4 regions of the Roseibium sp. RP-7 genome follow, and region 2 is predicted to be linked to each of the others. Evidence: predicted binding sites of a transcription regulator. Region 2 holds the regulator's gene; each other region holds the start of a gene.

Region 1 (7,437 bases), on a different contig from region 2:
CGCTTTCGACCGCATGATTGAAGCCCGCTCCATCCAGGCACGCCGCTATGTCAACGGCTACCTGCTGTCACTGGACGACGCGACCCTGGCCTCCCACGGCTACGACCGCGCCCAGCTCGAGCGCGAAGGCACCTCTACCAGCGCGTTCTAAGGGGCTCAGGACGGTTTAAGTAAAAACCACTGTGCACAAGAAAAGACCCGCCGAAAATTTCGGCGGGTCTTTTTGTATCTGCAGTCAAGATTTCCGGGCACCGGAATATAAGAAACGGCTCTCGCCTTCCCTCATCCCTCATCCCTCATCCTGCGGAGTCTGGCGACGACAAGCACCTTGCAGGCGAGGACATGATCATCGCTGTTTCCTGGCAGCTGGCGGGAGCAGTCAGGCCTGTTTACGTCCCCGCACAAGTGTAAGCGTCAACCAGCCGTCCTTTTCGCCGCGCCTGTCCAGAATGAACCCCTGACAACCGTAGGCGAACAGGATCCGGGGACCGTCTTCCACCCTGAGGCCGGACAGCACGAGGGTTGCGGTCGGCGTCATGCGTTCACCGATGGACTTCGCCATCTTCATAAGCGGCCGCGCCAGGATGTTGGCGATCACCAGGTCGAACGGACCAAAGAGACGGAAGCGGCGGTCTTCAATTCCATTGGCGGTAAACCCACGAACAAGATGCCCCGCACCGTTGAGCCGGGCGTTTTCCAGCGCCGTTTTCGTCGCAACAGGGTCGATATCGGTTGCAAGAACCAACTGGCGGGATTGAAGCGCAGCGGCGATTGCCAGCACGCCTGTTCCCGTTCCAAGATCGAGAATGCTGTCATACGCGCGCATGGACAAAAGCCTGTCGATTTCCTCCAGGCAACCCGCGGTCGTGCCATGGTGACCGGTTCCGAAGGCAAGCGCTGCTTCGATCTCGATGCCGATGGCCCCACCTGGAACCTTGTCTCTATCGTGGCTGCCGTGAACAACGAAACGACCGGCCTTTACCGGCTTCAGCCCTTCCAGGCTCTTCTCGACCCAATTGATATCCGGCAGTTCTTCTGCTTCCAGCGGCGCGGCAAATGCATCGGCACCGACACGGTCGCGCACCGTCGCAGCCGCCTCTTCCGGCTCCATGTCGAACAGCAGAATTTCAGCCGCCCACAGGCGTCCGTCCGGCGTTGCTTCGTAGATGGTCACCGGATTGCCGTCGTCCTCAAACGCCCGTTCAAGAATCTCGGAGATCCGCTTGGCTTCCAGTTCTTCAGCCGTGATCCGCACCCGGATGGTTTTCATCGCCGCTCGCGCCTGTGGTTATTGGGGTCAAGGCGTGCGGTATAGCGGGAAGCGGCCAGCGATGCCAGCTTGAAACGGTCCCGGGACTGGGCAAACCGGGTCTGTGCCCCATTTCATTTGGAAATGCGAGGAAACACCCATGACTTGCCCCCGTTCGCACCTAAACTGGCTGCAAGTGACCGGATGTCTGGTTGCTGCCCTTCTTTGCCTCCAGCTTCTCATCCTCCCCGCCTGGGCAACGTCCGAGCAGGATCAACTGTTTGAAGCCTTGAAGAACGCTCCGAATGAAGAGGCGGCCAGCAAGATCGAAGATAGCATCTGGCACACCTGGCTGGATGCCGCCCCCACGCCGGAGATCCGGCAGAAGGTGGACGAGGCCATGCGTAAACGAGGATCCTATGACTTTCAGGGTGCGAAGGATCTGCTCGACACGGTCGTGGAAGAGGCACCGGATTACTCGGAAGGCTGGAACCAGCGTGCCTTCATCCTCTTCCTGCAGGGTAATTACGAAGCCAGCCTCGAAGATATCGAACGCGCCCTTAGCCTGGAACCACGGCACTTTGGTGCCTTGTCCGGCAAGGCAATCATCTTCATGACGCTCGGCAGGGTGCAAATGGGCCAGGAAGTGCTGCGTGAGGCCGTCGGTATACATCCCTACCTGAAGGAACGCGACATGCTGATCAAACCGCAAGGTGTCGATCTCTAGAACGGCCCCAGGCGCAAAGTGTCTCAGGCTTTGGGGCCAACCCAAGGATACATCAGGTGCGAGACCAAATTCCCGGTTCTATTGGAGCGTAGCCGTCAGAAGCAGTTCTCCGTACAAGTTCTTGCAACCAGCCGGTCAGTGCCGTTCGACGAAACTGTCGATGACCTTCTTCACCCCTGCCTTTTCAAAGTCGATGGTCAGCTTGTTTCCCTCGATCGACTTGATGGCGCCATAGCCGAACTTGATGTGGAACACGCGCTCGCCCAGAGAGAATTGCGATGGCGTGTCACTGACGGATTTCGCCACCAGCTCTCCTTCGATGGTCAACGGCCCCTGACGCTTTTGCCGCGCGGACTGATACCCACGGCCGCCGCCATCGGAAAATCCGCTGGAGGACTGCTTGGCACGCTGCGCACGTTGCCAGCCCGGCGTGGAGTAGCTGCCCTTGTCGAAGGGATCATGACTGTCGAACCGGGACGGTCCGTAACCGCCACCGCCATAGCCGCCATAGCTGGACGAAGCTTCGGCAATCTCGACATGGTCCGGCGGCAGCTCGTCCAGAAACCGTGAGGGAACGGTGGACTGCCAGAGGCCGTGAATGCGCCGGTTGGACGCGAAATAGAGCTTTGCGCGTTTCTTCGCCCGGGTGATGCCGACATAGGCCAGCCGGCGCTCTTCCTCCAGACCGGCGCGACCGGATTCATCCAGCGCGCGTTGGTGGGGAAACAGCCCCTCTTCCCAGCCGGGCAGGAAAACCGTGTCGAATTCCAGCCCCTTGGCCGAGTGCAGCGTCATGATGGATACGGCGTCAGTCGCATCCGCGCTGTCCCGGTCCATGACGAGGGAAATATGCTCCAGGAAACCGGCCATGGATTCAAATTCGTCCATCGACCGGATCAGTTCCTTCAGGTTGTCGAGCCGTCCGGGCGCTTCCGCCGAGCGGTCCTGCCGCCACATCTCGGTGTAACCGCTCTCATCGAGGATGATTTCCGCCAGTTCGGTGTGTTTCATCTGGTCGAGCTGGCGCCTCCAGCGCTCGAAGTTGTCGAGCACGGACTTCAGCGCGTTGCGTGGCTTTGGCTTCAGTTCTTCGGTATCGATAAGCTGGCTTGCCGCCTGCATCAGTGGAATACGCTCTGCCCGGGCAACGCCATGGACCAGTTTCAGCGTCGCATCGCCAAGACCGCGCTTCGGCGTGTTGACGATGCGCTCAAACGCCAGATCGTCCGCGGGCTGCGCGACACAGCGGAAATACGCCATGGCGTCGCGGATTTCCATGCGCTCATAAAATCGCGGACCGCCGATGACCCTGTAATTAAGCCCCAGCGTCACAAACCGGTCTTCGAACTCGCGCATCTGGAAGGATGCCCGCACCAAAACCGCCATTTCATTGAGCGAATGACCTCGCGACTGAAGCGTCTCGATCTCGTCGCCGATGGTGCGCGCTTCTTCTTCGCTGTCCCAGACGGAGGCCACCGACACCAGGTCGTGGTCGGGTTCCTCGAAATCGGTGAACAGGGTCTTGCCGAGCCGGCCTTCGTTGAAGGCAATCAGATGGGATGCGGCAGCCAGGATATGACTGGTCGAGCGGTAATTGCGCTCCAGGCGAATGACGACGGCGCCCTTGAAGTCATGTTCGAAGCGCAGGATGTTATCGACTTCCGCGCCGCGCCAGCCGTAGATCGACTGGTCATCATCACCGACACAGCAGACATTCGGGTTGCCCTGGGCCAGCAGCCGCAGCCACAGGTACTGCGCGATGTTGGTGTCCTGATATTCGTCCACCAGCATATAGCGGAAGCGGCGCTGATATTCCTTGAGGACATCCGGCTGGGTCTTGAACAGCGTGATGACATGCAAAAGCAGGTCACCGAAATCGGCCGCGTTCAGGATCGACAGGCGCTCCTGATATTCCTCGTAAAGCTTTCGGCCCTTGCCGTTGGCAAACGCCCGCGCCTCGCCTTCCGGGATGTCCTTCGGCCCAAGAGCCCGGTTTTTCCAACCATCCAGCATCCCGGCAAAGGCCTTGGCCGTCCAGCGCTTGTCGTCCAGCCCCTCGGCCTGGATGATCTGCTTGATAAGGCGGATCTGGTCGTCGGTATCGAGAATCGAGAAGGACGATTTCAAGCCGACAAGTTCGGCATGCTTGCGCAGGATCTTCACACAGATGGAATGGAACGTGCCGAGCCACGCCATGCCTTCCACATTGCCGCCGACAAAACCGGCAATGCGTTCCTTCATCTCGCGCGATGCCTTGTTGGTGAACGTGACAGCCAGAATTTCGGACGGCCGCGCCAAGCCGGTTGCCAGGATATGGGCGATGCGTGTTGTCAGCACGCGGGTCTTGCCCGTACCGGCACCAGCCAACACCAGAACCGGCCCTTCGGTCGTTTCCACCGCCAGCCGCTGCTCCGGGTTCAGCCCCGTCAGATAGTCCGGTGCCCGCCGTGCCGCCATCGCCCTGGCCGCGATCCCTCCTTGCGGCCGCACGGGAGCAGGCGCGGACTCCGCCCGCGTGCCGATAGGCTGGAATGGATCGTCAAAGGAATCGTCGTACCCGTCCGGGTCGGTCATGGTTTACTGGTCCGGTTTCAAGCGCTTGTTTTGAGAACAATATAGCAACATACCGGCGCTGGCGAGGCAGGAATGACCGATTTGGTGGGGACAAGAAGCGGGCTTTTCTTATTTGAACCGGCAACTGCGTGAGGCCGCCTCCTTTGACAAAGCCGCGACAGATTTCAGGAACCCCAGAGGTTTGCGGTTCCAGCCAGCACAGGGGTTACTGGATCCCGGTCTTGCCGCTACGCGTCAAACCGGGATGACAAGAAGCAAAGCCATGCCCTGAAGCCTCTCTCTTGTCATCCCCGCGCAGGCGGGGATCCAGTAAACAAGGGAGCCTGTTGCTTGACCAAGCGGCGGGAGAACTGGCAATGCCCAGAAAACGATCGAACCAACGTAAAAGTGTCAAGCCAGTTTAGCAAACAGGTCGTCCCAGTTTGGGTTCCGTTCTTCGATCAAACGGATCTTCCAGGCACGATTCCAGCGTTTGAGCTGTTTTTCCCGCTTGATCGCCCACTCGATTTCCTCGTGGACTTCGTAATACACCAAGCGATGCACGCCATATTTCGCGGTAAACTGGCTTCCGAGGCCTTCACGGTGCTGCGAAACCCTGCCCAACAGGTCATTCGTCACCCCGACATAGAGCGTGCCGCCCAGTCCGCTTGCAAGAATGTAGACATAGTATTGCTGATCGAGGTGCAACGTGGAGCCTTCGTTGAAATTTTTCCCGGATAAACGTTAGTCCTGCTGATATGACGCAGCCGATACCGGTTTCGGGAAACCCGGAGGTTTGTGGTTCCAGCGAGCACAGGGGGTACTGGATCCCGGTCTTGCCGCTACGCGTCAAACCGGGATGACAAGAAGCAAAGGCATATCTTGAAGCCTATCTTGTCATCCCCGCGCAGGCGGGGATCCAGTAAACGCAGGCACCGGTGGAGCAAAATGCCTCTGCCTCGGGCCTTTCGTCAAAAAAACCCGGATGACAAAACACGAAGGGAATACCCGCTCAGGCCCCCACCAGATCGAACCAGTCATCCTCGGAGATAACCTCGATCTCCAGCTCCTGGGCCTTTTTCAGCTTTGAACCAGCTCCAGGTCCGGCCACCACCAGGTCGGTCTTTTTCGACACGGACCCGGCTGTCTTGGCACCAAAGCGTTCTGCCATGGCCTTGGCTTCGTCGCGGGTCATGCGCTCCAGCGAGCCGGTGAAAACCACTGTCTTGCCTGCGACCGGTGAGCCGGAGGCGTTGATCTTTTCAGCGTCCTTGGGTGATACCTCGACCAGAAGTGCGTCGAGTTGGTCGAGATTGTGTTGCTCGGCAAAGAACTCCGCCAGCGCCTCGGCAACGATATGGCCGATGCCGTCGATGTCATTGAGCTCTGTCCAGGCTTCGCCCGCCGTGTCATGCGCCGCCTTCATGGCTGCATAAAACGCCACCCAGGAGCCATAGGCACGTGCCAGAAGCTTGGCGTTGCCCTCGCCCACGTGACGGATGCCAAGGGCGAAGATGAAACGATGAAGGTCAATCTCTCGCCGCGCGTTGATTGCCTCGAAAAGGTTCTTCGCCGAAACGGCCCCCCAACCTTCCCGGTTGCGCAACTTGGTGAGAGAGCGCTTGTCCCGCTCCTCCAGCGTGAAGATGTCCGCCGGTGCCATCACAAGGCCTTCCTTGTAGAAGGCGTCGACCTGCTTGTCGCCGAAGCCTTCGATGTCGAAGGCATTGCGCGAGACGAAATGCTTGAGCTTTTCCGTTGCCTGGGCCGGGCAGATCAGACCGCCGGTGCAGCGGCGCACCGCATCACGGCGCCCGGTTTTTTCCTTTTCCTCGCGCACCGCGTGGCTACCGCAGGCGGGGCAGACAGTCGGAAACTCGAAGGCTTCCGCCCCATCGGGGCGTTTGTCCAGGTCGATATCGACAATCTGCGGAATGACGTCGCCGGCACGCTGGATCTTCACCGTGTCACCGATACGAAGATCCTTGCCGCCGCGGATCGACTCTCCGTCCTGGCCAATGCCCTTGATATAGTCTTCGTTGTGGAGGGTCGCGTTTGAAACGACGACACCGCCCACCGTAATCGGCTCCAGCTTGGCAACCGGCGTCAGGGCACCTGTTCGGCCAACCTGGATCTCGATATCGTTGAGAATGGTGTAGGCCTGTTCGGCCGGGAACTTGTGAGCGATCGCCCACCGGGGTGACCGCGAAACAAAGCCGAGGCGTTCCTGCAGGTCCAGCCGGTCGACCTTGTAGACCACACCATCGATATCATAATCGAGCTGGGCACGGCTTTCCTCGATGCCGTGATAGACCCCGAGAAGCTCTTCCACGGTTTCACAGCGTTTCATCAGCGGGTTGACCTGGAAGCCCCAGGCTTCCAGCTGCTTGACCATGCCGAACTGGGTGTCTTCCGGCAGCTCGCTCATCTCGCCCCAGGCATAAGCGAAGAACCGCAGCGGGCGGGAGGCCGTGATTTCGGATTTCAGCTGGCGCAACGAACCCGCCGCCGCGTTGCGCGGGTTGGCGAAAACCTTGCCGCCATTGGCTGCCATGCGCTCGTTCAGCGCCTGAAAATCCTTGTGCGCCATATAGACTTCGCCGCGCACTTCAACGACACCCGGCACCGTGCCGGACAGCTTCTCCGGAATATCCTTGATCGTCTTCGCGTTCTCGGTGACGTTTTCACCTGTGGTGCCGTCACCTCGCGTTGCGGCGTAAACCAGAGTGCCGTTTTCATACCGAAGAGACAGCGACAGACCGTCGATCTTCGGCTCCGCGGTAACCGCCAGAGCCCCCATCAATGGATCGAACTTCAGAAACCGGCGCACGCGGCCGACGAAGTCCCGGACGTCGTCATCGTTGAAGGCATTGTCCAGCGACAGCATCGGCACCCGGTGAGTAATCTT
Region 2 (7,437 bases):
GGTTGCGACGCAGCGCTCGTTCCTGATGATCGCGATTGTCTTTGTCGGAATTCTGGTGGGGCGACGCGGCCTGACCCTGCGAAGCGTAGCGTTGGCTGGCCTCGTACTCTTGCTGATTGCTCCTGAGCGGTTGTTTTTTCCCGGCTTCCAGATGTCCTTCGCTGCCGTAATCTGCCTCGTTGCCGTTTATGATCTGTGGCGGCAGCGAGATCGTTCCCTGTCATCTGGTGAAAGAGTGTCCGGATGGGGCATGGCGACTTGTCTTTACCTCGGCAAGTGGGTTGCAGGGTTGTTCGTCACCGCATTGGTCGCGGGGCTGGCGACCGGCATTATAGGAGCTCATCACTTCAGCCGCATTGCGCCCTATGGCCTTGTAGGCAACTTGCTGGGAATGCCGGTGTTTTCACTTGTTGTGATGCCGATGGGAGTACTTGCATTCGTTCTGATGCCCTTCGGCCTTGCAGCTCTCCCTCTGGCTGTCATGTCTTTCGGAGTTTCACTTCTGTTGAAGGTTGCTTCCTTTACCGCAGCCCTTGATGCCGGCGGCGGAACTTCCGGAAGGCTCGACGGGGCTGCTGCATTGCTATTGCTATCATCATTATTTGCCGGATTGTTGGTGCCTGGCAGAAAGCGTGTGCTCGCAGGAGTGCCTCTCGTCGCAGGAATATTGCTTGTTCTCACCAGCCGGCCTCCGGATATCCAGATTGCTGCAAGCGGCTCTCGAATAGCTGCCCGCGATGAAACGGGAACTTTGCGTTACGCAGCAAGGGGGAGATCGTTTGCAAGTGATCTCTGGCTGCAGTCGGAAGGAGTGAGGAATGATGCGATCTTGTCGCGCAAGATGAAATCGCCTCAAAGAAATTGCGATGACGACGGTTGTGTCATCAGGGCCTACGTCAATTCAGAGGACGCAGAACGGCTGGATAGCAGGCAATCGTTTCTTGCAATCGCGCAGCCAAAGACATTTGAAGCGTTTCAGCTGGATTGCCGATATGCCGATTTGGTCGTGACCGATCTTGTCGCTCCGGAGAGCTGCGGTGCAGCCCTCGTCCTGGATCGCGGTACGCGCACCGAACGTGGTGCCGTCTCCATCTGGCTATCGCCCGGTGATTTCAGCGAGGCCGCAAATGCTACGAGCGGTGCCAGTGCACCGGGCCATCCGCCAAACGAAAATCTGAAAATCAAGAAACTGAAGTATGCCATCCCTGATCCACCGCGCCCCTGGCATCACCAGGGTACGGTAACAAGAGATAGCCTGCGTCTAGCCGAGCGCGCCTCAGTGGCCGAAGCGCGCGCAGAGGAGTGACTGGTCAATACTGACGAAACAGGGCAACGAGGCGGCCCTGAACACGAACGCGGCCGGGACCGAAGATCCTGGTTTCATAAGCCGGGTTGGCTGCTTCAAGAGCGATGGAAGCGCCTTTCTTGCGCAGCCTCTTCAAGGTGGCTTCTTCATCGTCCACAAGTGCAACCACGATGTCGCCACTGTCGGCGCTGTCGGTCCGGCGGATAAGAACGGTATCACCGTCCAGAATGCCCGCCTCAATCATGGAATCACCACGAACCTCCAGCGCGTAGTGTTCCCCGCGACCAAGCAGGTCCTGCGGCACTGTGATGGAATGGCTGTGTGTTTGAATGGCCTCGATGGGCACGCCGGCTGCAATGCGGCCCATGACGGGAATTTCCGTAACACTGGACACCGGCACCGGTGCAGCTTTTTCCGGCTCCGGTTTGCCGAGTGAGCCTTCAATGACTTCAGGTGAGAAGCTGCCTCTTGGCCGTGGAGCGCCCAGGCCGGGTGCGATGGAGTCCGGAAGACGAACAACCTCCATGGCTCTGGCCCGGTTTGGCAGGCGCCGGATGAAGCCACGTTCTTCAAGCGCAGTGATCAGGCGGTGAATGCCGGACTTGGAGCGCAGGTCGAGCGCATCCTTCATTTCGTCGAAAGACGGCGGCACACCGGTTTCTTTCAGTCTTTCGTGAATGAACATGAGCAGTTCGTACTGCTTGCGCGTCAGCATGTAGGCGTCCCCTGACCGAGAAAACATCTGGTACAAATCAAGAACATGGTACCTGTTCTCATTGTGTTCTGCAAGGGTAAATGTTCTCTTACTGTTCTTGGCTTCGAACAAGTTGCCGTATTCAATCCGTCTCCGATATCGGATTCAGGTCGTCCTTCGATCCGGTCATGATCAGCAGTTCACAGGTGATCAAAGTCGGCGCGCCACCAGCGGTGAGAATGCCCCGATGCAGTCCACCTTCGAGATCAACGGCGCGGATTGGGATACAAAGCTCTTGCTTCGGTTTCGCGCCAGCGTTTGCAGACAGGAGTATCTCGGAGATCAGACCTGTCATCGGCTGGGCATCGCGGAACGCTGCTCCGGCCAGACTGCCCAGTCCATAGACTTCGTAGGAGGGTGCTTTCAGCTCTTTTGCGAGTTCTTGGATGCTGTCCGTCAGGTCGGCAAACGGAGCGAGTGTGGTGATAAGCGCATTGTAGTCGGTTGTCCGTGACTGTTCGTCATCCTGTTGCACACGAAACAGCGTGAATTCGGTTTCCGGATCCAGCGATGCCACGAAGGCTGCGCCTTGCAGGCCGTACCCTTTGATAGCCCCCTGATGCGCAACCTTCAGCGTATGCGGCAGTAAGTGGCCAAGGTGCTCGGCTTCTTCCTCGTGCCAATAAGCGTGTACATGAGCGAACCATTCACCATCTCGTATCCCGAGAATGGCAACTGCGGACTCCAGCGTTGCGCCTTTCGAAGAGTGCGTGTCGCTGTACCAGGCTGCATGTCGGTCATCGATTGCACAGGCAGGCATTACGAAGTCGAACGCTTCGAGCGTGAGCCCGGAAAGATCGAGAACGGCGGAGCTCAGTCCTTGGTGCGTGGCGAAGCGGCCCAGCGCCTCCAGCAAGGGAGTTTGCTCTGCCAGGGAGATTTCCAATGGTTTCGCCAGACATCTGGCATGGGGGAGCCGATTGATGGCAGAAGGGCCGGGATGACGAATGTCGGACAGAGACCTGGGGGCGGGCCGTCTCACAACAGGCCTTTCTCGGTCAAATGCTCCCGCACCAGTTTCTTGGTGATCTTGCCATAGGCGCTTGTCGGCATTGCAGGAATGAAGAGATAACGTGCAGGCATCTTGTAGCGGGCGATCTTGCCGTTCAGATAGTCGCTGAGGTCCTGAGGGTCGGGTGACTTGTCCGGGGCTGCCACACAAACGGCTAGGCCGACTTCGCCCCATTGCCTGTCCGGAATGCCGAGAATTGCGACCTCGGAAATATCCGGATGTGTAAGCAGCACTTCCTCGACTTCCTTCGGGTAGACGTTGGAGCCACCAGAAATGTACATGTCCGACGCTCGGCCTGTCAGGAAGAGGTAGCGCTGTTCATCCATGTGACCGATGTCTCCGGTGCGGAACCAGCCGTTCCGGAAAGACTTCTGGTTGGCGTCTTCGTCTTCCAGATAGCCAGCACAGACTGCCGAACCGATGACGCAGACTTCACCCGTTTCATTGGGGGGCAGGTGATTGCCATCCTCGTCCTGGATCGAAACCTCTATACCTGTGCGCTCCGTACCGCAGGTGCCGCTGCGTGTCTCAGGTCCATCCTCCAGAAAATGATCCTGTGGCCGTAGCACGGTGATGTTTCCGGTGACCTCGCCAAGTCCGTAATATTGAACCAGAACGTGCCCCAATTTCTGGAGTGCCAGCTTCTGGTCCTCCCTGTACATGGGAGCCCCCGCATAAATGACGTGACGAAGGCTCGAGTGATCGTACTGATCAACAGAAGGGTCTTCCACCAGGCGTTTGACGATTGTGGGAACAGTGAAGAGATTGCTGACCTTGTGTTTCTCGATCAACTCGAATGCAGTCGAGGGATTGAAGCCGCCTCCGGGCAGGAGAACATGTGTGGAACCAACTGATAGCTGGGCAATCAGTTGCAACCCTGCGCCGTGTGACAATGGGGCTATGACCAGCGACGCATCGCGCTCCGTCGTCCCGGGCAACAGGTCTGCCATGTAGTTGACGCAAACGAATCCGATCTGCCCGTGACTAAGGACAACCGCCTTCGGGCGGCCGGTTGAGCCTGAGGTGAAGAACAGCCAACAGGGATCGTTATAGTCCACTGCCTCGTTCTGCAGGACCTGTCCCCGGTAACGGGAAAGGAGATCCTCATAGCTTGTGCCAAAGTCGCTGGCTCCAATTGTAATGCATCCTGTCAGCTGATCTTGGGCGTTTCGCACTGCATCGGCCTGAGTACCAAAATCAGCGTCACACAGGAAAACCTTCGCCTTCGCTTTTACCGCAGCATAGGCCGTTTCGCCCGGAGCCTGTCTGAAATTGCAGGGAACCCAGATGGCTCCCAGACGAAATGCGGCCAACATGATCTCGATCATCTGATGCGAGTTCTGGGCCTGGACCAGCAAGCTGTCGCCCTTGGAAACGCCGAATTCCGATTGGAGACTCTTGGCAAGTGCGGAGACGCGCGAATCGATTTCTGACCAGCTCAAGGTGACCCCATCCTCGACAACCGCAGGCCTTGAGGGCCACCGGGCAGCGTTCCTGGACAGAAAATGCGCAAGATTGGCCACGCGATTGGAACAGCGCTCCACCATCTAAGTTTGCCTCCCGACTACTGGTTTTTTCAGACGTTAGGTTGATGGCAGTCCGTTTGACAAGTTGAGATTGGCATTCAGACCGTTCCGCTTTCTAGGTAAATCGTGCAAGTATGCCGCCGATCGGTTTCGACGTTTGCCTGAGGATTTCGAATGAGTGAGATGACGATTATTGATTGGGACGATGCCTATTCAAATGCTGCCTATATTCCAGGCGCTGACGATTTCATCGTGCGCTGGGCACAGGAAGCGGAAACCTTCCGGAAAAGCTGGGTCGAAAAGGATCTGGATGTCGTTTACGGGGAAGGGGATCGTCAGCGGTTCGATGTGTTTCGGCCGCAGAGGAAGTCCAAGGGGCTCGTCGTGTTCGTGCACGGTGGCTACTGGCTGAGATTCGATAAAAGTTCCTGGTCGCATTTTTCTAGCGGCTGCCTGGCAAGAGGCTGGACGGTATGCATGCCGTCGTATGAGCTGGCTCCTGATGCGCGGATCGCAGATATCACGCGGCAAATCTCTGTCGCGATTACGAAGGCGGCTGCTCGCGTTGGTGGCCCGATCCGTCTTGCCGGGCATTCCGCCGGTGGGCATCTGGTCACACGCATGATTTGCGAAGACAGCCGGTTGCCGAAAGACGTTCTGGATCGAATCGAGCGTGTTGTTTCCATTAGCGGTTTGCACGACCTTCGCCCGCTCAGAAACACGGTGATGAACAAGTCCTTCCAGATGAACGAAGACGATGCCATGGCCGAAAGTGCGGCATTGATGGTGCCCGCCGTTGACTGTCCGGTTGTCGCCTGGGTCGGTGGAGCGGAGCGTCCGGAGTTTCTAAGGCAATCGAAACTCCTTGCGGATGCCTGGCCAATGGCCACCTACAAGGAGGATCCCGGCGGCCATCATTTCGATGTCATAGACGGTTTGAAGGATCCCGATAGTGAACTGACGGAAACCTTGCTGGCCCCTTGAGCCACTCACGAGGAGGCGCATATGCGTACTGAAAGCGACAGCATCGGCGAAATAGACGTGCCGGAGGACAAATACTGGGGGGCACAGACACAGCGCTCCTTGAAGTATTTTTCCATCGGTAGCGACCTGATGCCGATAGAGCTTGTCCACGCTTATGGCGTTTTGAAGAAGGCAGCGGCCCTTGCAAACGAAGAGCTGGGGTTGCTGGATGCAGATCTTGCTCGGTTGATCGTCCAGGCAGCCGACGAAGTTATTGATGGAAAACTTGACGACCATTTTCCGCTGCACGTGTGGATGACCGGCAGCGGAACACAAACCAACATGAACGTGAACGAAGTGATCTCCAATCGCGCCATTGCCCTTGCCGGTGGTGTGCTGGGGTCAAAGGATCCGGTTCATCCGAACGATCACGTGAACCTGTCTCAGTCGTCCAATGACAGCTTTCCCGCAGCCATGCACATGGCCGCTGCTCTCCAGGTGACACATCGCCTTTTGCCCGGCGTGCAGATGCTCCACAAGAGCCTGCAAGACAAAGCCGACGCCTGGGACGACATCATAAAGATCGGCAGAACGCATATGCAGGACGCCACGCCTCTGACGCTTGGTCAGGAGTTTTCCGGTTATGCGGAAATGCTTCGTCAGGACATTGAGCGCATCAGTTTTGCCCTAAAGGATGTCTATGGACTGGCGCTGGGCGGAACCGCAGTCGGGACGGGCATCAACGCTCATCCCCTTTTTGCGGAGTTGTCTGCCACCCGGATCGCGGAACTGACGGACTTGCCGTTCTATACGGCTCCGAACAAGTTTGCGGTTCAGGGGGCGCATGATGCTCTTGTCATGTTGAGCGGAGCCTTGAAGACGCTTTCAGTGTCCTTGTTCAAGATCGCAAACGATATCCGCCTCTTGTCCTGCGGGCCCCGCTGCGGTTTCTTTGAGCTGAAAATTCCGGCAAACGAGCCCGGCTCTTCGATCATGCCAGGCAAGGTCAACCCGACGCAGTGCGAGGCACTGGCGATGGTTGCGGCACAGGTGATGGGCAATGACGTCGTCGTCGGGATAGGTGGCGCCAGTGGCTACCTGGAGATGAATGTCTACAAGCCGCTGATGATCAATGCGATCCTGCAGTCGGTAAAGATCATGGGCGACGGTTGCACCAACTTCTCCCTTTTCCTGGTGGAAGGCATGGAGCCGAACGAGAAGCGCATCAGGGAGTTTCTGGATCAATCCCTGATGCTGGTGACTGCGCTAAGTCCGGTGATCGGATATGACAAGGCCAGTCATGCCGCACACCATGCGTTTGAGCATGATCTGACCTTGAAGCAGGCGTGCCTTGACCTTGAATTCGTCAGTGCGGAGGAATTCGACCGGGTTGTTGATCCGGCGAAGATGGTCCAGCCGTCGCTTTAGGTCGGCCGAAAGTTTCCTGATGAGCGCTTTCGTGATGCGCTGGGCAATTCGGCGTACGACTACAAGAGACCCCTTTGCGCGAGATTGCGCATGAGGGAGCTTATGCCGAATGTCCATTCCGGACATTCGGTCGAAAGCCGGACCGTGTTGCTCAATCGACCGAGGCCCGGACTTTCGATTGTAACGACGTCGCCCAGTTTGTGAGTGAAACCTTCTCCGGCAACGTCCCGGTCCTGCGTCGGTGCGAAGAGGGTACCGAGAAACAGCATGATCCCGTCGGGATACTGATGATGACGGCCCAAGGTTTGCCGGACCAGATCCAAAGGATCCCGACTGATTTCCTTCATCGAAGATCTTCCCTTCAGGATGAAGCCGTCCGTTCCCTCCACCGTCAGGTCCAGCTCTGCCAGTCGAACGTCATCCAATGAATATCCCTGGTCGAATAGTC
Region 3 (7,437 bases), 250 kb from region 2:
TCATTTTGCCGGCATGGAGCAGCTCGATCAACTCGTCCCGGCTGACGCCGAGGGTTTCTGCCGCACAGTAGAGATAAAGGCCATGGCCTGCCTCATCCTGAACCTTGGCAAGCAGGATCGCCTTGCGCTCGAGTGTAGGCGCACGGGTTATCCAATTGCCTTCCGGCAACTGGCCGACAATTTCCGAATGAGCATGCTGACCGATCTGACGGATCAGGGTCTTGCGATAGCCTTCCGGCATCCAGTCCGTAGGTTCGATTTTCTCACCACGGTCAATGCGTTCCTGAAAGGCTCTTTCCTCGTCCGTCATCTCCGCGAGAGAGAGAACTTTGGTCGAGTCGGTTTTTACCATCTGGGCATACATGACGCCTCCTTTCGTCATGTTGAATTTCCAAAAGGATACCTCACAACACATCACAGAAAAAGCATGAAATTAATTATTTTTGTGATGTTTTGTCGCCCGTTTCAGACGATTGCCGAAAAACTCAATAATTCAATAAGTTAAGTTCAGTGATCGCATACGTTCCTGCACTGCATCCGGTGTGGCCGGTAGTGGACCATCCTGATTCAGGAGGTTCCGACCGATGTAACTGTCGGCTGCAGGAGAAAGGCCCGCGTAGAGCGCGGCGAACAACGAACGCGCTTCATATCCGGCCCAGTCTGCCGGCAGGACCGAGCGTGGCAGGCGGGGATCCCGCAGGCGAATGCCGCGATAGGCATGCACCAATGCCAGTCGGAACAACAGTGCTGAGGCAGGTGCAACACCATCTGCGATCAGGTTCTGCATGGGTTTGAAGTGCGAGACGAAGCCTGTGTAGTCCCGAGCCAGCAGCTCCAGTCCGAATGAGGAAGCAGCTATTTTTTCCAGTTCACCTGATTTCAGGTTCAATGCCGATGCGCGAAACGCGGTACCAAGGACGGGGCGTCCCGGTCTGTCGGCACCGATGTAGACATTCCCCTCAAGTGACGCGAAACCAAACCGCATCAGAACGGCCTGATCCGCGGCTTCCGTACAACGGGTCAACAGCCAGCCACAATCCGGATCCTCAGGGCCATAGAACAAGTCTGCCGCCAGGTGATATTCCTCCCGGGCATCCGGTGTCAGGGCATAAAAGCTTCGCCTGCCTTCCCGCTCACCTTTCAACTGACCTTTTGAAACCAGGCGAGACACCGCTGTCCTGACAAGCGATTCATTAACGCTGAAGCCGGCACAAAGGCTGATCAGGTCTCCCATCCAAAGCACACCGCCACGCGGTTCAACGATGTCTCCGTAGATGGTCACGATCAGCTGCGCAGCCTTGGGCGGAAAGGGCCGCAGGAAACTGTCAGCAAGTATTTCGGTTCCGGTGTGCATGAAGCTTCTGATCCGTCAGCATTTTTCTAAAGCTTATCTGTACGGCGGCTGCAAACCAAGATGTTCACGGATGCTCTCGACAACATTCCGGCGAAAGCGGACTTGAAAACCCAATTTTTGAACGTTATAAAATTACACGTTATAAAATTACATCATCCTGAAGGCCTACCTATGCCCCTCACCTTCTCCGCCATCAAGAACAGCGCCTGCAGGTCACTTTATCTGACGGCTCCCGCCGCAGCAGCACTTGTGACCCTGACAGTGAATGCGCACGCCGACGCCCCCAGTGTCGTCACGTCCATCAAACCGATCCATTCCATCGCATCGGCCGTTATGGAAGGTGTCGGGACGCCCTATGTCCTTGTCGACGGCGCCTCCTCTCCTCATGGCTACGCGCTGAAACCGTCGCAGGCGTTTCTACTTCAGGGAGCCGATGTGGTGTTCTGGGTTGGGCCAGAACTGGCTCCCTCGCTCAAGAAGCCGATCGAAACCATGGCCAAGAATGCTGTAACGGTCGAACTGATCGATGCGTCTGCAATTCATCAACTCGACATTCGCGAAGGTGCCAGCTTCGACGCCCATGATCACGATCATGACGATGGGCACAGTGGCGAAGAGCATGCGCATGATCATGCAGAAGAAGATGACCACGACCACGCTGGCGGCGAACATGATCACGAAGAGGGCGAACATGAACATGCCGGCCACGAACATGATGACGACGACAGCCACGCCGAAGCCCATGACCACTCGGGTCACGACCACGACGCAGAGCATCAGCACGCGGCACACGGGGCTGTCGATCCGCATATCTGGCTGAACCCGGAAAACGGCATCGAGATCGCAAAAATCATGGCAGATACCCTGGCGAAACAGGATCCAGCCAACGCCGAAACCTATAAGAAGAATGCAGCGGCTTTTTCCAAGCGGATCGCGTCACTCGATCAGGACATTTCCGCTGAACTGGCTCCGTTTGCAGACAAAAAGTTCATCGTCTTCCACGATGCCTATCATCATTTCGAACATCACTATGAAATCGAGGCCAGTGGATCGGTTACCGTTTCTCCGGAAGCGCTGGCGAGTGCAGACCGAATTCAGGAAATCCAGGGCAAGATCAGGGACCTCGGCGTAAGCTGCGTTTTTCAGGAACCGCAATTTGACGCAAAGCTGGTTTCGGTTGTTCTGGAAGGCAGCAGCGCTAAGTCAGGTACGCTTGACCCGCTGGGCACCGATCTTGAAAATGGACCGGACCTTTATCCGCAACTTCTGAAGGGGCTCTCAAGCTCTCTGAAGGAATGCCTCGGCGGCGCCTCCTGATATTGCCTCTTGGAGAGGGCAAACAAAAAAGCCGCCGGAGGTCACCCCTTCGGCGGCTTTTGTTGTTCTGCTATCCTAGATCAGGACGTTCTGACTTTTTCCCGCTCTGCTTCGGTTTTCTCGATGGCCTTCAACAGATGCATGTCCCTGTCGTAGACGTCGGTATAGAAGGCAACCGTCCCGTCCAGCTCAGGCCATGCCGTGAAATAGGACACATAAACCGGAATATCACCGGTCACCTGTTCTTGCTGGTTCTGACCGCCCGAAATACGCGAGCTCACGTAATCCTTGGATTTACCGAGAACCGCAGCGGCCATGGCCTTGGGATCCTGCAGACGGATGCAGCCATGGCTGTATGCTCGCATATCCTTGTTGAAGAGGTTCTTTGACGGCGTATCGTGCATGTAGATGTGATGCCTGTTCGGGAACAGGATCTTGACTTCGCCAAGCGCGTTCGAGCTGCCCGGATACTGGCGGACGTTGACCGATTGCTGTTTTGAAGCAACCGCGTACCAGTCGACCGCGGAAGACGAAACCTGCCGGCCGCCTGGTGTCGTTACTTCATAACCGGCGCGGTCGAGATAACTTGGGTCGTTAGCCAGTTTCGGCAGCATTTCATTGACAATGATCGAATACGGCACGCCCCAATACGGATTGTATTCAACGATTTCGATCTTGTCGTAGAAGAAGTTGGTCTGATTGGACTTCTTGCCGACAACCACCCGCATGCTCAATGGAGCTTCGTCAGGCGCGGTATAGGTCGCGGTGAAGGCAGCCTGGTTGATGAAAACCTTGCGTTCGCCGAGCTCTTCGGGAAGCCAGCGGCTGCGCTCCATGGCCAGTTCGACCTTGGCGATCTTCGCCGCGTTGGTTTCGCCGACCATCGCGTTGATGGTGTTCTTGCCGATGATACCATCCGGCGTGAGCTTGGCTTCCTTCTGGAAAGCCTTCACCAGCTCAACGAGTTCCGGAGAATAAAGTTCAGCGCCATCATAGGCAGTCAGCGTCTCTTCATGAGCCGACTTGAGTTCCTCCGAGCCGTTCTTGGCGATCGCGGCGACGATGTTCTTCATTTCAGGGCTGGATTTGCCAGCCTTCAGGAACGTACCGGGCGCGATGACGATCTGGTCGGCGTCTTCATCTTCTGCACGCAGGCGGGCCAACTCTTCGGTCAGCTTGCGGAAATGTTCACTCTGAGGTTGCGCTTTGGCAACTGCTGTTTCGGCATTGGCCGCTGCCTTGAAGCCTTCCAGGGCTGCAACGAGATCGACTTCATGCCTCGGAAGATCGTGGTATTCGGAAATCCGGTTCGGATCGACACGTCCGCGCCTGGAATCCAGAACATATGTCAGAACGGCTGCACTCATCTCCATCTCGAACCGCATCGTGGCGGCATCGAGTGCCTCACCTTCAAGACCTTCAGTTACGGGAAGATCGACGACATAGTCTTCCGGGTTCAGCGCAAATTTGCCTGTATCAGCGAGACTGCTACGGACCGCGATTGCCTTTTCTGTCGGCTTACCGTCTTTCACCCAGACGAAATCGGGATGCTCACGATAGAATGAAATGACTGCAGAACCCACTTCCGGAAGGACGGTGAGCGACATGTCTTTCAATGCCGGACGCGCCGTGTCGAATGCGGTCAGAACGACCGGAGCCTGTGGCAGGCTATCGCTTTCGGTGCTCGGGGCATCCGTCGTTTCAACGGGCTGGACATCAGGCTTCACCTCGGCGGACTTGATCTCCGACAGCTCAGCCAGCGAAACCTTCTTCCAGCTGTCGGCCGTGTAATTGAGGTAGCGCGGCGCAGAGACCTTTGCGGTAACGACCTTCTTGCTAAGATCCTGTTGGCGCTCACGCTCCTGCTGTCGGCGATGCGCTTCCGGATTGAACAGACGCTGGAACAACCCCTGCGCGGAAGCAGGTTCTACCGAGACCAGGTTAAAACCGGAAAAAAGCACCGTCGCCATCAAGCCAGCCCTGAGGGACGTCCCCAGGACGGAACGTTTCGGTTTTTTCCTGGTACATTCGCTCAGTGCCATTGCATTCGCTCGCATTGTCTAAACCCGCTTATTTTAAATCTTTTCGAACCTGACGCCTTGCCCAAGTCACCAGGGTTTTATTGCTTCCCTGCAAGGATCGAAGGCTGTTCGGCATATCCGCCGAGGATGTTCTACATCCGAGCGTGATATGGCAACGCAGTTACCGTGCAACCGGGCCCCGCGACCCGATTCCCGGAAACTGCGCCCGTAAACCGTTTGATACTATAACAGGGTTCATCAGATGGTTAAGGGGCGCCGTCCTACACAGGTTTGAAATCAGCCGACTGTGACGATTTTGCCTCGTTGCTGACAGTACAGCTGCCCACCATCACGGTGCCAGAAACGGCAGAACTGCAGCTGTTTGGAAAAACTACCTGGCGTGATTGGCATCACGCCCCCTTCTTCGTCAAAGGGGTATCTACGGCTTCACGAGTACGTGAGACATTACCGGAGAGCCAAATGCCGTTTCAATTCAATGTTGGTGACCATTCGTCACCGATCTGGAAATACACAAGTTTCAACTCTTCCCAGTATTCAAAGCTGAAATGGGCCAGAAACAAGCTTTTCAAGATGGTCAAGAACAACCCGGGATGTAATGCCTATTTCCGGACGCTACCCAAGGGGCGAAGCTTGTCGGACATGATCAACGACAGCTCGATTTGGGTGAATTACGGACCGACCATTTCACCGCTACATGGGGAAATCCACGTTCCTTCCGGGGAAATCGCGGTTGGTGACCGGGCCTTTAAAATGGGCAGGTGGATGGTGCTGGCCACCATCATTCATGAATTCGCGCATCACAACGGCGCCCCGATTACGGGTGGCGACACACGCGCAGAAGAAGCCGTCTATCACTGCGGTCTCGGCAGTGCGCAGGAATATTACGACGGCATTGATGACCCGAACACGCCTTACGACCCGAACGTCGGCGGTTGATCAACATACCCTGGTGCGCGGCCCCAAAGCATGGGACCGCACCCGGTAGGGCAGAAAAAGATCAGAACGGAATTTCGTCGTCCATGGGGCCGCCACCGCCACCGGACGGACCGCCGTAACCGCCACCGCCGCTGGAACCGCCGCCATAGCCACCACCAAAATTCCCGCCGGAACCGGAGCCGCCGCCGCCGAAGCCACCTCCGCCGCCGCCTTGTGAGTCATTGCCGTAATCGGGAAGACCGCCGGATGCACCGCCACCTTCGCCGCGGCCGTCAAGCATGGTCAGGTTGGAGTTGAAGCCCTGCAGCACGATCTCGGTGGAGTACCGGTCCTGACCGGACTGATCCTGCCATTTGCGGGTCTGAAGCTGGCCTTCGAGATAAACCTTTGATCCCTTGCGCAGATATTGCTCCGCAACTTTGCAAAGACCGTCGTTGAAGATCACGACGCGGTGCCACTCCGTCTTTTCACGACGCTCACCGGTGTTGCGGTCGCGCCAGGATTCCGACGTCGCAATCCGGAGATTGGCGATCGGGCGGCCATCCTGCGTACGGCGGATTTCCGGGTCTGCTCCCAGATTGCCGACCAAAATTACTTTGTTGACGCTGCCCGCCATACTGAACTCCTGTTTGTTTTTCGTTGACCCCGCCGACGATGTTCGTGTGCTTCTCCGGCACGTGTCGATAAACGGTCAACGTTGCAAGCTTTGCTGCTAGAAACCAGAACCCTAACGGCACGCCAACAGCTTCGCCGCTATTTTCGCCAGGCTTCACTCATTTTCCACAAGGCAACTCACAAACTGCCGCCTGGTTCATCCGCCTAAAATTCGAGCAAAGTCGACAGACACAATCCTTGATTGCGCCAAGTTACAATTTGCTCCACTTTTGTTCCAATCAAGCCCCGATTTTTCTGTCAGGACATTATCTCACGAACTGCGAGGTTTCGGTCACCTATTTCTGCTCGGCTCCTGACGCGGCAATCGTTAATGTACTTGTTTTGTTCTTACCATTTCTGTAAAAGCGATTCAATCAGGCATCGCATCGACAAGTGCCTCCAGCACGATAATGAAAATGCCTCACTGGAAGCTCCGCCCGAAACTGCTATATCGGGGCAAACAGACATCATCGGCAATGGACCATCTTAGCGTATGCGAGAGCAACAATCGGCTTTGGGCGACGCATGCGGTCAGAAAGAACGACAATGAAGACAGCCAAGGGATCGCAGTCGGAAGAAGCCTGGAAGGCGGACCCAACACGGGTCATCAGCATCCGTGGCGCACGAGAGCATAACCTCAAGGGCGTCGATCTGGACCTGCCCCGCGACAAGTTGATTGTCATGACCGGCCTGTCTGGCTCAGGCAAGTCGTCACTCGCCTTCGACACCATATATGCAGAAGGACAGCGGCGGTACGTGGAAAGCCTGTCCGCCTACGCGCGTCAGTTCCTGGAAATGATGCAGAAACCGGACGTCGACCAGATCGACGGACTGTCGCCGGCAATCTCCATCGAACAGAAGACCACGTCCCGCAATCCGCGCTCCACGGTCGGGACGGTTACGGAAATCTACGATTACATGCGCCTTTTGTTTGCGCGTGTCGGCGTTCCCTATTCCCCCGCCACCGGTCTGCCGATCGAAAGCCAGACCGTCAGCCAGATGGTCGATCGCATTCTGGAACTGGAAGAAGGTGCCCGCCTCTACCTGCTCGCGCCGATGGTTCGCGGCCGCAAGGGCGAGTATCGCAAGGAACTTGCCGAGCTGATGAAGAAGGGTTTCCAGCGCGTCAAGATC
Region 4 (7,437 bases), on a different contig from region 2:
CGCCGACCGAGCGTGCCCGCCTGCGCTCGCTCCGGATCAAGGTCGTCACCTCCAAGCCGGGCGACACACCGCGGAAACTGGCGATCGGCATGAGCGGTGTCGAGCCTTCACGGCGGCTGGAATTCTTCTCCATCCTGAACGATCTGAACGCCGATCAGGCGATCCCGACAGGCACGGCGATCAAGCTGATCGTCGACTGACGGTTTTTCTCCCGGTTCGGCTCCGGCATTTGTCTGGCTGAAAACTGACGGAGCTCAAAAAAAGGCGGACCGGAAGGTCCGCCCGTCAGAGTTACTTGGAGGAGATAGAGGTCAGGTGCTGTAGGCGGCCCTGTCCGGCTGTGCTGCCAACAGGGCGGATTTCAGTTTTTCCATGGCCCGGCTTTCAATCTGCCGCACGCGTTCCTTGGAAATGCCGAGTTTCACGCCAAGCGATTCCAGCGTGGCGCCCTCTTCCGACAGGCGTCTTTCACGCACGATCTTCAATTCGCGCTCGCTGAGAACCTCCAGGGCGGAGGACAGCCAGCGACGCCGGCGTTCGGCATCGATGTTGACGGTCACGATCTCGTCCGGCAACGGGGCATCGGACACAAGGAAGTCCTGACGGTCCGCGCTGGAGCCTTCGCTGTCGGTCACAGGAGCGTTCAGGGAGGTGTCAGGGCCGGACAGCCGCGCATTCATGAGGGCGACATCGGACTGCTTGACGCCGATTGCGTCGGCGATCTTCTGGTGAAGCTCGCTGTCGGTCAGAGGAGTCTGATTGCCGGAGAGCTTGGCACGCAGGCGCCGAAGGTTGAAGAACAGGGCTTTCTGGGAGGAAGAGGTGCCACCGCGAACGATCGACCAGTTGCGCAGGATATAGTCCTGGATGGAAGCGCGGATCCACCACGTGGCATAGGTGGAAAAGCGCACTTCCCGTTCCGGTTCGAACCGGGCGGCAGCCTCCAGAAGACCGACGTGGCCCTCCTGGATCAGATCGCCAAGCGACAGCCCGAAGTTGCGGAAGCGTGAGGCAACAGCAATGACCAGGCGCATGTGCGAGAGCGACAATTTCTCAAGCGCTTTCTCATCCCGGTTATGTCGCCAGCGGATCGCAAGCTCCAGTTCCTCTTCGCGCGTGAGGTAGGGGGCTTTCATCGCGGCCCTTACCAGTTGACGTTTCTCGCTCTGGGACATGATCGACGCTCCGATATGTTATCGGGGGAAATACGTACCGAAGCGTAGGTTAGATCACTTATCGCTACCGTTGGGGCAGTTTTTGTGCACTTTCGCGTGAACAGCGCGCGAGGTGTTGGTGCCAAAACGAATAAGGGCCCGGATTTCTCCAGGCCCTCGTCGATTTTCGCGTTCGGAAAATCCGCTTGGATCAAGCGGCTTCTTCCTTGTCCTCGTCGTCTTCCGCTGCAGCTTCCTCAGCGGCTTTGATGCGGCTCGGAGATTTTGCCAGGTTCTGTTCGATCTGCTTGACCGCTTCGGTTTCGGAACATTTGTTCACTGCCGCGATTTCGCGGGCCATACGGTCGAGCGCAGCTTCGTAGAGCTGGCGTTCAGAGTAGGACTGTTCCGGCTGGTTTTCAGAGCGGAAAAGATCGCGAACCACTTCAGAGATCGCGATCAGGTCGCCGGAGTTGATCTTGGCTTCATATTCCTGAGCGCGGCGGCTCCACATCGTCCGCTTAACGCGCGGGCGGCCACGAACGGTCTCGAGAGCCTTCTTGACGGCCGCAGGGTCGCCAAGCTTGCGCATGCCGACGGAGGCAATCTTTGCCACCGGGACACGAAGGGTCATCTTGTCCTGTTCAAAAACGATAACGAGCAACTCCAAAGAGTGACCTGCAACGTTCTGCTCTTCAATGGCGGTAATCTGGCCGACGCCATGCGCCGGATAAACAATGTACTCGCCCGTCTTGAAACCTTGGCGCTGCGCGGTCTTTTTGGTGTTCGTTGCCATACTCGTATTCTCTCCTGCGCAGTTGGCGGTCCGGGTTCGGACCGATGACGGACCGCGGTGCGGTCCCCTGTTCTTGTGCGACACGAACCCCGCAGAGCGATCCGTAATGGAACGCCTGTTGATATGCGGCGTGTCAGGGCTGGTCAGTCGACGTTTTCCACTTTAGAACCTTGATCAGTCATATGAGCTGCCGGGAGCTTGATCTGTCCGGTTGTTGATACCCGGGACAGTTTTCAAAGACTCCGTTTTGGGGGTTGTTCTCGTGGTTGGCGACTATCTTCCATGTGTACCACACTTTTGTGGAAAATTAAAGTACTGAGCTTTAATGGTGCCAAAACACCACAAGGGCCCCGCCCGGTCGCCACGGGCAGGTACCTGAAAAAGATGGAAGAATCGCCGTTTTAAGCAGTTCTTGTTTGTCTTGCGGCAGTCTGCCGCACAAGCAGTTTTCGCGAATCAGGACGCAGGATTCGGCGAAAAATACTTTTCGAACTTGTTTTCCTTGCCGTCAAACTCTTCAGCGTCCGGCAACGGTTCTTTTTTCTCAGTGATGTTCGGCCACTTCTCAGAGTATTCGGCGTTGACCTCGATCCATTTCTCGAGGCCGGGCTCCGTGTCAGGCAAAATCGCCTCCGCCGGGCATTCCGGCTCGCAGACGCCGCAGTCGATACATTCGTCCGGATTGATGACGAGGAAATTCTCACCCTCGTAGAAACAGTCCACCGGGCAGACTTCAACACAGTCGGTGTATTTGCATTTGATGCAATTGTCCGTGACGACGTAGGTCATCGCTATCCTCATTCGGCGCCGGGCAGCCTGCAGCCGATTTGCGCAAGGCCCTGGCGGTCAGTTTCGTGCCGCTCTCGCAAAGAAGGCGCACGTATAACGTCTGGTGCAGATGTTGGGTATCGTTTTTGTCAAACGGGCGCAAGCGCTCTGGATGACGCAGTCCGGGCCTGAAAGAGAAAGTTTTTCTGTTTTCCGGGCTTTGTCAGGAAACAGCGTCAATCGCCGCCGCGGAACGCGTCGATTTTCCGCCGCTCGCGCTTGGTCGGGCGACCGGCACCAGCCTCGCGCTGTGCAGGCGCAGGTGGCGGCGGGGCATCCTTCGGCGGGGGCGGCGGCGACAGATCCTCGTAAAGCTTGCGGGCCTCTTCATAGGGACCGCGCCTGGTGCCCAGGGCAAGGATCTTGAGGACGAGGATACGGCGATCCAGGCCGATCGTCAGAACGTCGCCGGTTCGGACAGTCTTGCTGGCTGAATCGATCTTGTCCTTGTTCACCCGGACATGACCGGATGTCGCCAGCTTCTGGGCAAGAGAGCGGGATTTGGTGACCCTGGCGTACCAGAGCCACTTGTCGATGCGCAGGCTGCCGGCGGCAGCATTGTTTTCAGGCGCAGGAATTACTTCTTGTCCTTGCTGTCCATATTCGCCTTCAAGGCCATCAGGGCCGCGAAGGGCGAGTTCGGATCGATCGGCTTGTCCCTTGGGGCCTTGTCGCGGCGGTTGCCACCGTCAAAGCCCTTCTGGCCGCCATGCCCACCACGGCCGCGGCCTTCGCCTTTCGGTCCGCCCTTGCCGTGACGCTTCTCGCCCTGACCACCTTTGGCACCCTGACCTTGACCCTGGCCCCGGCGGTTGTCGCCGCCTCGGCGCTGGTCCTGACGGCCGCGTGGACGGCGGTCGTGCCGGCCCGGACGCCAGATCTCGATGGTCACTGTTTCCAGTTCGGTTTCACCCGCAGTGGCCTCAGCAGCAGCGGTTTCGCCTTCTGTCTGTGCATCCGGCGTTGCTTCCACAGCGGCGGTTTCAGCGGCTGCGCCTTCGGCAGATGCAGCAGCTTCGGCGGGGGCTTCCGCCGGTTCGGACACCGCTTCAGCTTCTGCAGTGACCGGTTCAGAAGCGGCTTCGGCGGTCACGGCTTCGGCCGTCTCTTCCGTAGCCGGTGCTTCCGTTGCGGTTGCTTCGGCGGGAGTGTCCGCTTCGGTCGCAGCAGTTTCCGCCACCGGCGCCTCTGCCGGTGCTTCCGTTGCCGGTTTGGCTGCTACAGGGCGCTGCACTTCCTTGGTCTCGGACCGGTAGCCGAGGGATTTCAGCACGGCGGAGAAGTCCTCGCCGGCACAGCCGAGCAGCGATGTCATGGCAACGGTAACGGTGAAGCCGCCTCCGGTTGCGACCGCACCTTCCGGCGGGCTGACTTCCGCATCAAGCGGCTTCCAGGCGATCAGCGGACGGATCAGGTCAGCCAGGCGTTCCAGAATGTCGACGCGAACGGCACGCGGGCCACAGACGCGGAAACCGACAACCTTGTAAAGCGCCTTGTCGATGGTTTCATCAACCGGGATGGACGTGCGGCCGGATGCAGACAGCTGTGGCAGCTCGGCCATGCCGTTCATGTCCAGCGAGCCGTGCTTCAAGGCCCAGAGCTGTGCCAGCAGCTGGCTCGGCGTAGGCTTCAGCAGGGCGGGCACGAACACGGTGTAGGCACCAAAGCGGATGCCGTGCTTGCGCAGGCTGGCGCGCATGTCCTGGTCGAGCTGGCGGATCTCGTCGGCAGCTTCCTGGCGTTCCAGAATCCCGAGGCCTTCAACGATGCGGAACGCGATGCCGCGGGCAAGACCTTCCAGGCCTTCGCCGGCCTTCAGGTCGACAAGCGGTTTCAGCAGCGTATCGATCTGTGCCTTGACCCACAGATCAAGCCGCGCTTGTACATTGTCGCGTGCCGGGCCGGTCAGATGTTCATCGGCCAGCAGCAGCACGACGGGCGTCAGTACCTCTTCTCCGGAGACGAGCTTGGCCACGGGTTCCCCGCGCCAGCGGATCACGGCTTCGGACGTCAGCACGAAATCGGAGTTCTCGGACTTGCCGAGCTTATCCGCACGGGATTCGATTTCGGTGGTCAGGGCCTTTTGGGCTGCGGCACGCACGGTCTTGCCGTCCGGTCCTTCAGCTGCCGCGTCAGGGGCAAACCGGAAGCCAAGCAGATTCCCGATGTGCTGACCTTCCACGAGCACATCGCCGCTCGATGTAATTTCCGCTTCCAGCATTGCGTTCTCTCTCAAACGTCGCATCAATACACTTGTACGCCGATCCACGAACCGCTGCGTCAGCCGCTCGTGAAGGGCGTCAGATAGTTTGTCTTCTATGTCGCGCGTCTCGCCCTGCCAGTGGGCCGGATCGGCCAGCCAGTCGGGACGGTTGGCGACATAGGTCCAGGTCCGGATATGTGCAATCCGGTTTGCGAGAGTGTCGATATCACCATCTGTCCGGTCTGCGAAGGCCAATTGACGCGAGAACCAGTCATCGGCAATCGCATTGTCCTGCATCAGGTGGGTGTAAATGGTGTTGAGCAACTCTGCGTGGTTCGCCGGGGCGATCTTACGATAGTCGGGGACCTGACACACGTCCCATAACAATTCGACCGCATTTCCGCCCTTTGCCATGCCGGATATTGCGGGATCGCGCAATAAATGTTCAAGAGCGGTGATGTCGTCGCCAATGGGTGCCCTCGCGAGACCCTCTTCGCGCGGCACCATGTCGAGGCTTGAGCGCAAGGCGTTTGCCGACGAAAAATCCAGCGCACTGTTGCGCCATTGCAGCACTTTCAGGCTGTCGAAGTGGTGGCTTTCGATCTGTTCGACCAGGTCGTCGTCCAACGGATCGACCCGTCCGGTCACGCCAAAGGTACCATCCTTGGTGTGGCGGCCAGCCCGTCCGGCGATCTGACCCATCTCCGAGGCGGTCAGCTGGCGGTACTGGTAGCCGTCATATTTGCGGTTACCTGCAAAGGCGATGTGATGGACATCGAGGTTCAGCCCCATGCCGATGGCGTCGGTCGCGACCAGGTGATCGACATCGCCGTTCTGGAACAGTTCCACCTGGGCGTTGCGCGTGCGCGGGCTCAGCGAGCCAAGCACCACGGCAGCCCCGCCGCGCTGGCGACGGATGAGCTCTGCAATGGAATAAACTTCGTCTGACGAGAAGGCGACGATGGCCGAACGGGCCGGCAGGCGCGAGACCTTCTTGGAGCCCGCATATTCCAGCACGGACATGCGCGGCCGCGTGACCACATTGATGCCCGGCAGCAGTTTTTCCAGCAGCGGGCGTGCGGTCGCCGCACCCAGCAGGAGCGTTTCGGATTGACCGCGAACATTCAGGATGCGGTCGGTGAAGACATGACCGCGATCGAGGTTGCCCGCCAGCTGCACTTCGTCGATGGCGACGAATTCCGTCTTCAGGTCCAGCGGCATGGCCTCAACCGTCGAGACCCAGAACCGCGGGTTCGTCGGGACGATCTTTTCTTCGCCGGTGACCAGCGCCACCGCTTCCGGACCCGCGCGGTCGGCAACGCGGTTATAGACTTCACGCGCGAGCAGGCGCAGCGGCAGCCCTATCAGCCCTGAAGGCTGGGCCAGCATGCGTTCAATGGCGAGGTGGGTCTTGCCGGTATTGGTCGGTCCGAGCACGGCCGTCACAGTGCGGGACCGGGCAGACGGCGGCAGCGGCAGGGTCTGGGGACGGGGCATGGGGAGGCTTGTGATCGGCTTTCTTCGGATCGGCGCAAACGGATGGCGCCTATATCTGGTGTCGCGTGTCTAGCACAGCCGGGGCGGGCATGTCCTTATTCTTTTGGCCAGCCGGTCAGGTTTTTGACGGTTGAAATATGTTGTGGAGAACGACTCTGGAACAAACCGAAACCGAATCGGCGACTCCGGACGATTCAGGATTTGTTCCCTACGACATGTGGTTTGCGAGGTGGGTGGAGCCACAAAATCCTGAATCTGGTCAAGAGGTTGAGTCGTTTTACGCGGTTGTGGCTGATTTGCTCCGAATCTCTGTCAATGATTAATTTTCCATAAACGCGTATCATCGCCGGAGGGAGAATGCCGTTTACCCGGGGACACAGGGTGAACGAATCTTGGACGAATCGCTGATTCATGAAGGTTGCGGATTTGTTCTCACAAGATCTAGTGGGTTTCCGGTAGAGCGGTGTCTACGCAGTTGGGCCGTCCGGAGGATGATTTTGTCTTGCCGACAGGAAAGTGTCCCGAAATGGTCAGCAGCCACGCAAGCCGGTTTTTGCGGTTTCGGCGCCTGTCCCGATCTGAAAATTGCTGCGCTGCACCTTTTTCAAAAAGTCCGGGAGGATCTGGGGTTCAATCGAATTAGTGTTCGTTTTCCTACAGTTACGGGCGCAGACGCAAAATTATTTTCCAAGTTAAAAAAAGGACATAGCTTCTGCCCCTTTTCAAGCGCCTCCGACCAAAGTAGAAATCTTGCCGAAACTGGCTTTTCGTTTTGCGTAAAATTAGGGGGAGAAGGCGTTTGGCGATAACAAAAATTCTCGTTGCTAACCGATCTGAAATCGCGATCCGGGTGTTCCGTGCCGCCAACGAGCTGGGCATGAAGACCGTTGCGATCTATGCCGAGCAGGACAAACTGGCATTGCACCGGTTCAAGTCCGACGAAGCGTATCAGGTCGGCA

Evidence for each region. The regulator LexA, encoded in region 2, represses DNA repair genes until DNA is damaged. The targets are predictions, from matches to a motif close to TGTTCNNNNTGTGTTCNG.
Region 1: ACVDG9_RS17625 (ATP-dependent helicase) is a predicted target of LexA. The motif match lies at 4,583-4,600, and genes of this name have one in related genera.
Region 3: ACVDG9_RS11975 (single-stranded DNA-binding protein) is a predicted target of LexA. The motif match lies at 6,524-6,541, and genes of this name have one in related genera.
Region 4: ACVDG9_RS24625 (helicase-related protein) is a predicted target of LexA. The motif match lies at 6,624-6,641, and genes of this name have one in related genera.

The regions. Positions count from the first base shown of each region.
Region 1 is NZ_JBRKQA010000002.1:631,409-638,845, forward strand. It holds gene ACVDG9_RS17610 (hypothetical protein) at 1-151, shown strand, start outside; gene ACVDG9_RS17615 (50S ribosomal protein L11 methyltransferase) at 380-1,270, opposite strand; gene ACVDG9_RS17620 (tetratricopeptide repeat protein) at 1,410-1,976, shown strand; gene ACVDG9_RS17625 (ATP-dependent helicase) at 2,112-4,550, opposite strand; gene ACVDG9_RS17630 (GIY-YIG nuclease family protein) at 4,941-5,237, opposite strand; gene ligA (NAD-dependent DNA ligase LigA) at 5,542-7,437, opposite strand, start outside.
Region 2 is NZ_JBRKQA010000001.1:2,903,587-2,911,023, reverse strand. It holds gene ACVDG9_RS13115 (ComEC/Rec2 family competence protein) at 1-1,306, shown strand, start outside; gene lexA (transcriptional repressor LexA) at 1,311-2,021, opposite strand; gene ACVDG9_RS13105 (hypothetical protein) at 2,143-2,946, opposite strand; gene ACVDG9_RS13100 (acyl-CoA synthetase) at 3,039-4,619, opposite strand; gene ACVDG9_RS13095 (hormone-sensitive lipase) at 4,773-5,582, shown strand; gene fumC (class II fumarate hydratase) at 5,604-6,989, shown strand; gene ACVDG9_RS13085 (fumarylacetoacetate hydrolase family protein) at 7,049-7,437, opposite strand, start outside.
Region 3 is NZ_JBRKQA010000001.1:2,653,762-2,661,198, reverse strand. It holds gene paaA (1,2-phenylacetyl-CoA epoxidase subunit PaaA) at 1-364, opposite strand, end outside; gene ACVDG9_RS11995 (PaaX family transcriptional regulator C-terminal domain-containing protein) at 494-1,354, opposite strand; gene ACVDG9_RS11990 (zinc ABC transporter substrate-binding protein) at 1,526-2,671, shown strand; gene ACVDG9_RS11985 (L,D-transpeptidase family protein) at 2,752-4,641, opposite strand; gene ACVDG9_RS11980 (hypothetical protein) at 5,173-5,649, shown strand; gene ACVDG9_RS11975 (single-stranded DNA-binding protein) at 5,711-6,265, opposite strand; gene uvrA (excinuclease ABC subunit UvrA) at 6,850-7,437, shown strand, end outside.
Region 4 is NZ_JBRKQA010000003.1:387,618-395,054, reverse strand. It holds gene ACVDG9_RS24650 (M48 family metalloprotease) at 1-200, shown strand, start outside; gene ACVDG9_RS24645 (RNA polymerase factor sigma-32) at 312-1,175, opposite strand; gene ACVDG9_RS24640 (CarD family transcriptional regulator) at 1,366-1,950, opposite strand; gene fdxA (ferredoxin FdxA) at 2,407-2,739, opposite strand; gene hslR (Hsp15 family ribosome-associated heat shock protein) at 2,955-3,356, opposite strand; gene ACVDG9_RS24625 (helicase-related protein) at 3,356-6,478, opposite strand; gene pyc (pyruvate carboxylase) at 7,278-7,437, shown strand, end outside.